DNA from 3 places in the Microbacterium sp. PRC9 genome. Region 2 is predicted to be linked to each of the others. Evidence: riboswitches for the same ligand, from Rfam matches in the RefSeq annotation. Region 2 holds a riboswitch; each other region holds the start of a gene.

Region 1 (2,257 bases), on a different contig from region 2:
CCGACGACGCCCGGATCGGCGAGGAGGCCGTTGGTGTTCTCGACGTGCCCGGCGCCGGGGAGGTCGACGGACTGCTTCGCGACGATCTCGGCGATGACCGGGTTGGCGAGCGCCTTCTGCGCGAGCGTCACGAGTGCCTCGGGGCTCGCGGCGTTGCGCGAGTCCATGCCGGTGGGTTCGCGGACGGTGACCCCGGGAACGCCGTGGGCGGTGAGCCAGGCGTTGGCGGCGGACGCGAAGACGGCGTCGGAGGGCCAGATGCCCTGCGCGAGCCGGTCCGCGTAGTTGTTCGCCGAGCCGATGAGCATGCCCTCGAGCATCTGGTACTGGGTGAGCGAGCCGCCGACGGGGACGTCGAGCGCCGACTCGCCGCCGGCGCGGTACTGCCAGTAGCGCGAGCGGTCGGCGGACGTGAAGCGGTACTCCGGTCCCTGCTCGCCCACGGCGAGCGGCATCTCCTCGAGCACGACCAGCGCGGTCACGATCTTGGTGATGCTGGCGATCGCGTCGGGATCGGCCGTGGAGGCGAGCGTTCCCGGGACGCCGGCGACCGCTTCGGCCGCGCTGCCCTGAGCAGGCCACGCGGGCGCGGCGGCGGGCGCCGCGATCGGCTGCACCTCCATCGCGGTGACGGTGGGGGCGACAGCGTGCAGCGGCCACAGCAGAGTCGTCGCCGCGTAGGCGCCGACGACCGCCGCGATCGCGAGCGTGGGCACCACGACGGCGGCGCGGAACGGGGAGCGGCGCGGGGCATCGGAGAGGAGGTCGGCCTCGACTGCCACGTACGGGGTCGCGGCCGCGGTCAGGTCGGCGGGGGCTGCGCCGTGCTCGACGACGGACTCGTCGACCCAGGCGAGTGCGGTGTGCCCGCCCGTGACCGCGGTGACGGTCGGGGTGCCGAGGTCGGTCGGGAGCGCGAAGCCGGACGGCTCGACGGGCTCCGCGGGGTTCCACGTCGCGACCGACGGCACCTCGGCGACGGGCACCGTGGCGATCGTCGGAGCGGCCGCGGTCACGTCCACCGCAGCGGTGGTCGACGGCGGGTAGACAGTATCCGTCTCACCCGTCTGGATCGTGAGGATGCCGCCGTCGGGCGCGTCTTCGGAACCCGAAACCGGGACGGCACCGGTCTGCACGCGTCGCGCGCGACGCGTGGGTGCAGGGGTGTCGTCCGAAGTCACCCCCCCAAAATACCTGCTGAACCGGCGGTATACTCGTCGCCAACACCACGGGAGTCCGGTGAGCCGGGCTGAGAGGAAGCGATCCACGCTTCGACCGTCGAACCTGATCCGGATCATGCCGGCGCAGGGAGGAGCTCATATGCACGCGTCCACGTCCGCATCCACCCCCGTTGCGGCTCACTCGAAGGCCCCGCGGAGCCTGCGCTGGCGGGTCGTCGACATCGTCGTCGCCGCGGTGCTCGGCGTCGCGATCGGCCTGGTCTTCTGGGCCTGGAACACCATCGGCGGTACCTGGTTCGTCGCCATGGATGGCCTCACCCCCGGTCTCGGCGGCATCGCCGTCGGCATCTGGCTCATCGGCGGCGTCATCGGCGGCCTGGTCATCCGCAAGCCCGGTGCCGCACTCCTCGTCGAGGTGATCGCCGCGCTCGTGTCGATGCTCATCGGCAACGTGTGGGGAGTCTCGACGCTCTTCTCGGGCATCGTGCAGGGCCTCGGCGCCGAGCTCGTGTTCGCGATCTTCCTCTACCGCCGCTTCACGCTGCCCGTCGCAATGCTCGCCGGCGTCGGCGCCGCGGTCGGCGCCTGGGTGTTCGAGCTGTTCTACGGCAGCTCGCCCAACATCCTGAAGACCCTCGAGTTCAACGTGATCTACCTGGTGTCGCTGGCGGTCTCGGGCGCGCTGCTCGCGGGCCTCGTCGGATGGTTCGCCGTGCGCGGGCTCGCCGCGACCGGTGCCCTCAACCGCTTCGCCGTCGGACGCGAAGCGCGCCGCGAGGTCTGACGTGACGGCGACCCGCCCCGCCCGCATCACGGCGGCGGGCTGGGGGTGGCGCTACGGCGGACGCCGGGCCGCTGCCGTCCACGACGTCTCGTTCACGATCGAGCCCGGGGAGCGCGTGCTCCTGCTCGGCGCATCCGGCGCGGGCAAATCGACGCTCCTCGCCGGCATGGCAGGTCTCCTCGGCGGCGCCGACGAGGGTGACGAGACCGGCACGCTCCTCATCGACGGTGGACGCGCCGAGGCTCACCGCGGTCGCGTCGGGCTCGTGCTGCAGGACCCCGACGCCGGGGTC
Region 2 (2,257 bases):
ATCGTGCCGATGACCTTCTCGGGCTCGGTCGTCGCGAAGATGAACTTCACGTGGTCGGGCGGCTCTTCGACGAGCTTGAGCAGGGCGTTGAAGCCCTGCGGGGTGACCATGTGCGCCTCGTCGAGGATGAAGATCTTGAAGCGGTCGCGGGCGGGCGCGAACACCGCGCGCTCGCGCAGGTCTCGGGCGTCGTCGACGCCGTTGTGGCTGGCCGCGTCGATCTCGACGACGTCGAGCGAACCGCCGCCGCCACGGCCGAGCTCGACGCAGCTGTCGCACGTGCCGCACGGCGTGTCCGTCGGCCCCTGCGCGCAGTTGAGGCAGCGGGCGAGAATGCGCGCCGACGTGGTCTTTCCGCACCCGCGGGGTCCCGAGAACAGATACGCATGACCGACCCGGTCGCCGCGCAGCGCGGTCATGAGCGGCTCGGTGACCTGCGACTGCCCGATCATCTCGCCGAACGACTCGGGCCGGTAGCGGCGGTAGAGGGCGGTGGTCACTCCCCCAGCCTACGGTGTGGGGCCGACACTGCGGCAGGCTCGGCGCATCGCATCGCGTCCGCAGCTCGACGGGCCCGGCGACCGGGACCGGACGCGCACGGTGCACGCCGAGGACACACGGCGATGACCCGTCGGGATCCCCTGCTAGATTGCTCAGCAGTGACACGGGGTGCCCGCACGGCGGGCTGAGAACACACCCGTCGAACCTGATCTCGATCATGCGAGCGAAGGGATGTCGCGATGAACGCGCGCACCGAAGCACACCTGTCCGCCCTCTCCCCCGCCGCCGCGCTGACGGCGCTGCGGGAGACCTCGCCCCTGGTGCAGTGCATCACCAACGCGGTGGTGACGAACTACACCGCGAACGCGCTCCTGGCGGTGGGCGCCGCCCCCGCGATGTGCGACATCCCAGGCGAGGCCGGGCTCTTCGCCGGCGTCGCCGACGGCGTGCTCGTGAACCTGGGCACCCCCACCGCCGAGCAGCGCGACGCCGCCCGCGAGGCCGTGCGCGCTGGAACCCCGTGGGTGCTCGACCCCGTCGCGGTGGGAGTGCTGCCCGTACGCACGGCTCTCGCCGCCGAACTGCTCGAGCACCGTCCCGCCATCGTCCGCGGCAACGCCTCCGAGATCCTGGCTGTGGCCGGCGAGGGCGGCGGCGGTCGCGGCGTCGACGCGACGGACGGGACGGATGCTGCGGCCGGCGCCGCGCGGTCGCTCGCGCTGCGCACCGGCGGCGTGGTGGCCGTCTCGGGCCCGGTCGACCTCGTGACCGACGGCGAGCGGGTGGTCCGCGTCCATGGCGGGGATGCGCTGCTCACGCGCGTCACCGGCGGCGGCTGTTCGCTCGGCGCGGTGATGGCCGCGCTCCTCGGCGTGTGCGCTCCGTTCGAAGCGGCGGTGGCGGCATCCGTCCTGTACGCGGCCGCGTCGGAGCGGGCCGCCGCGCGCGCGGAGGGACCGGGCACGTTCGCCGTGGCGTTCCTCGACGCGCTCGACGCCGTGGCCGCGGAGCCGGCCGAGCTCGACGCGCGCGTCGCCGACGTGCTGGCGATCCGATGAGCGGGCTCGGCGCCCGCCTCGCGCTGCACCTCGTGACCGACGGCCGCCTGCCGTTCGACCGGCTGCTCGACGTGGTCGACGCTGCGGCGGGCGCGGGGGTCGACGTCGTGCAGCTGCGGGCGAAGTCGGTGACGGCTCGTGAGCTCATGCGCCAGGCGCGAGCCCTCTCGGACGTCATCGATCGCCGCTGCCTGCTCCTCGTCAACGACCGCGTCGACGTGGCCGTCGCCGCCCGGGATGCCGGTGCCCGCGTCGACGGCGTCCACCTGGGACAGAGCGACCTCCCGCCCGAGACGGCACGGCGGCTGCTCGGGGCGCACGCCGTGATCGGATGGACCGCGAACTCCGCGGAGCACCGGGCCGCCGCACATCTGCGCCGCTCCGGCACGATCGACTACCTCGGCGTCGGCGTCATCCGGCCGACGTCGACGAAGCCCGACCACCCGCCGGCGCTCGGCGTCGAGGGCTTCGCCGCGTTCGCCGCGGGCACCGACCTGCCGTGCGTCGCGATCGGAGGAGTCGTCGAGTCGGATGTCGCGGCGCTCCGCGATGCCGGAGCCGCGGGCATCGCGGTCGTGTCCGCGATCTGCGGCGCGGACGACCCGGCGGCGGCGGCCCGCGCGCTGCGGGACGCGGCCGATGCGCCCTCGCTCGAGGGGGTCGCGCGGTGACCGGCACGTCGTTCGCCGCTGCCGCAC
Region 3 (2,257 bases), on a different contig from region 2:
GCAGCCCGTCACCGAGCGAGAACGCGACGTCGTATCGGGCGAAGATCTCGCAGAGCTCATCGAAGTGGGTGTAGAGGAAGTTCTCCTGGTGGTGGGCCAGGCACCAGCCGGCGATGATCGACCCACCCCGTGAGACGATTCCCGTCACCCGGTCGGCTGTCAGCGGCACGTACCGCAGCAGCACTCCGGCGTGGACGGTCATGTAGTCCACACCCTGCTCGCACTGCTCGATGACCGTGTCGCGGTACACCTCCCACGTGAGCGCCGACGCGTCGCCATTCACCTTCTCCAGCGCCTGGTAGATCGGCACCGTGCCGATGGGCACCGGCGAGTTGCGGACGATCCACTCGCGCGTCGTGTGGATGTCGTCGCCGGTCGACAGGTCCATGACGGTGTCGGCGCCCCACGTGGTCGCCCACTGCAGCTTGGACACCTCCTCGGCGATCGAACTGGTGACGGCAGAGTTGCCGATGTTGGCATTGATCTTCACCAGGAACGCCTTGCCGATGATCATCGGCTCCGACTCGGGGTGGTTCACGTTGCTGGGGATGATGGCGCGCCCGGCGGCGACCTCGGCGCGCACCAGCTCCACGTCGCAATCCTCCCGCAGCGCGACGAACCTCATCTCCGGCGTGATCATCCCGCTGCGGGCGTAGTGCATCTGCGTGATCGTGCGCCCCGGCTTGGCACGCCGCGCGGCCCGCTTCTCACCCTTCCATTCCGCGGATGCTGCGCCCCGGCGCACCGCGGAACGCCCATCGTCCTGCAGATCCCGGTCGCGACCGTCGTAGCACTCGGTGTCCTCGCGTGCGGAGATCCACTGCTCCCGCAACGGCGGGAGCCCGCGCACCGGATCGCTGCCCGGACCCTGGGTGCGGTACACCGTCACCGGCGCGTTGACCGACCCGTCAGGAGACGGCTCCAGCGCGATCCGGTCCACCGGGACCCGGATGTCGTGTTCACCGTCGTGCAGATGCGCGAGAACGCGCGATGAATGGACGGACTCCATGGAGGCGACTCCTACTTCCTTCGCCGGCATTACCCGGACAGGTTCGAACGGTCGCAGGCCGCGTCAGCCCGATCTCAGCCCTTGCGAGGGCACCCGTGTGGATAGCGCCACGCTACCGCATCCGCCCCAGGCGATCGGACGGAGCCCGGCGCACACAGTCCCGGCGTCGCGCGGTCAGCCGTGGCCGCGGCGCAGCTGCAGTCCCCCGACGAGGAGCTCGACGCCGAACACGAACTCGGCATCCGATGCCTCGTCCTGCCGCGGTTCGTCGATCCCGGTTACCTGGACACCCAGGTCGCGGTACTGCTGCCGTTGCTGCTCGTGCAGGACATGACCGAGCACGAAATGGAGCAGGACCGCGGTCGCCCGCTGAACGGATTCATCGTCGAACCCGCCGGCGGCGATCGCCGCAGCGAGGCGGTGCTGCGCGGCCCGGGACCCCAGGCCGAGGGCGAACGTGCTCGCCACCAGTTCGGCACCGTCCCGGTGAGCGAGCAGCGCGGCGCGAAGCGCGAACGCTTCCGCGCGGACGCGGGCGGCCCACTCCGGATCCGCCGATCCGGAGTCCACCTCTGCGACGATCCGGTCGGAGAGTTCCGCCAGCAGACTCTGCTTGTTCGGGAAGTGCCAGTACAGGGCGCTCGGCTGCACCTCCAGCGCGGCCGCGAGGCGACGCATCGTCAGGTCGGGCAGGCCGTACTCGTCGAGGATCCGCATCGCGGTGCGTGCGACCTCGTCGCGGGTGTGACCCCGACCTGCTCTCGCCGACCCCATCACAGCACTCTACTGAACAGCGTTATAGTGAACAGCGTTCAAGTGAACACCGTTCAGGACCACTGTATCCATCGAAGGGACCTCGTCCGATGGCCACTCCCCCCGCATCTTCGCTCGCCCCGCAGACAGGCGTTCACGCGCTCGACGCGACCGCGCTGGCCCGCGTCGCGGTGTTCGCCGCGATCATCGCCGTACTCGGACTGCCGGGCGGCTTCACGATCCTCGGCGCGGTGCCGATCACGGCGCAGACGCTGGGCGTCATGCTCGCAGGCGCCATCCTCGGCCCGTGGCTGGGCGCGCTGTCGGTCACCGTCCTGCTCGGCCTCGTCGCGGTCGGGATGCCGCTGCTCGCGGGTGGACGCGGCGGCATCGGCGTCTTCTTCGGCCCGTCCGCCGGATACCTGCTCGGGTGGGTCGCCGGGGCCATCGTGATCGGACTCATCGTTCACGCCGGCGGCCGCAAGCCCACGACCT

Evidence for each region. Region 2 has a riboswitch for thiamine pyrophosphate ahead of thiM (hydroxyethylthiazole kinase). Riboswitches for the same ligand answer to the same signal wherever they lie in the genome.
Region 1: linked by a shared signal. The riboswitch ahead of Q9R33_RS13415 (ECF transporter S component) and the one ahead of thiM (hydroxyethylthiazole kinase) in region 2 are both predicted to bind thiamine pyrophosphate.
Region 3: linked by a shared signal. The riboswitch ahead of thiC (phosphomethylpyrimidine synthase ThiC) and the one ahead of thiM (hydroxyethylthiazole kinase) in region 2 are both predicted to bind thiamine pyrophosphate.

What each region holds. Positions count from the first base shown of each region.
Region 1 is NZ_JAUZUR010000005.1:399,768-402,024, reverse strand. It holds gene Q9R33_RS13420 (D-alanyl-D-alanine carboxypeptidase family protein) at 1-1,181, opposite strand, end outside; TPP riboswitch at 1,219-1,328, shown strand; gene Q9R33_RS13415 (ECF transporter S component) at 1,321-1,965, shown strand; gene Q9R33_RS13410 (ABC transporter ATP-binding protein) at 1,967-2,257, shown strand, end outside.
Region 2 is NZ_JAUZUR010000002.1:254,366-256,622, reverse strand. It holds gene Q9R33_RS04800 (DNA polymerase III subunit gamma and tau) at 1-500, opposite strand, end outside; TPP riboswitch at 656-750, shown strand; gene thiM (hydroxyethylthiazole kinase) at 741-1,559, shown strand; gene thiE (thiamine phosphate synthase) at 1,556-2,230, shown strand; gene thiD (bifunctional hydroxymethylpyrimidine kinase/phosphomethylpyrimidine kinase) at 2,227-2,257, shown strand, end outside.
Region 3 is NZ_JAUZUR010000003.1:179,069-181,325, forward strand. It holds gene thiC (phosphomethylpyrimidine synthase ThiC) at 1-1,009, opposite strand, end outside; TPP riboswitch at 1,008-1,116, opposite strand; gene Q9R33_RS07780 (TetR/AcrR family transcriptional regulator C-terminal domain-containing protein) at 1,184-1,783, opposite strand; gene Q9R33_RS07785 (biotin transporter BioY) at 1,873-2,257, shown strand, end outside.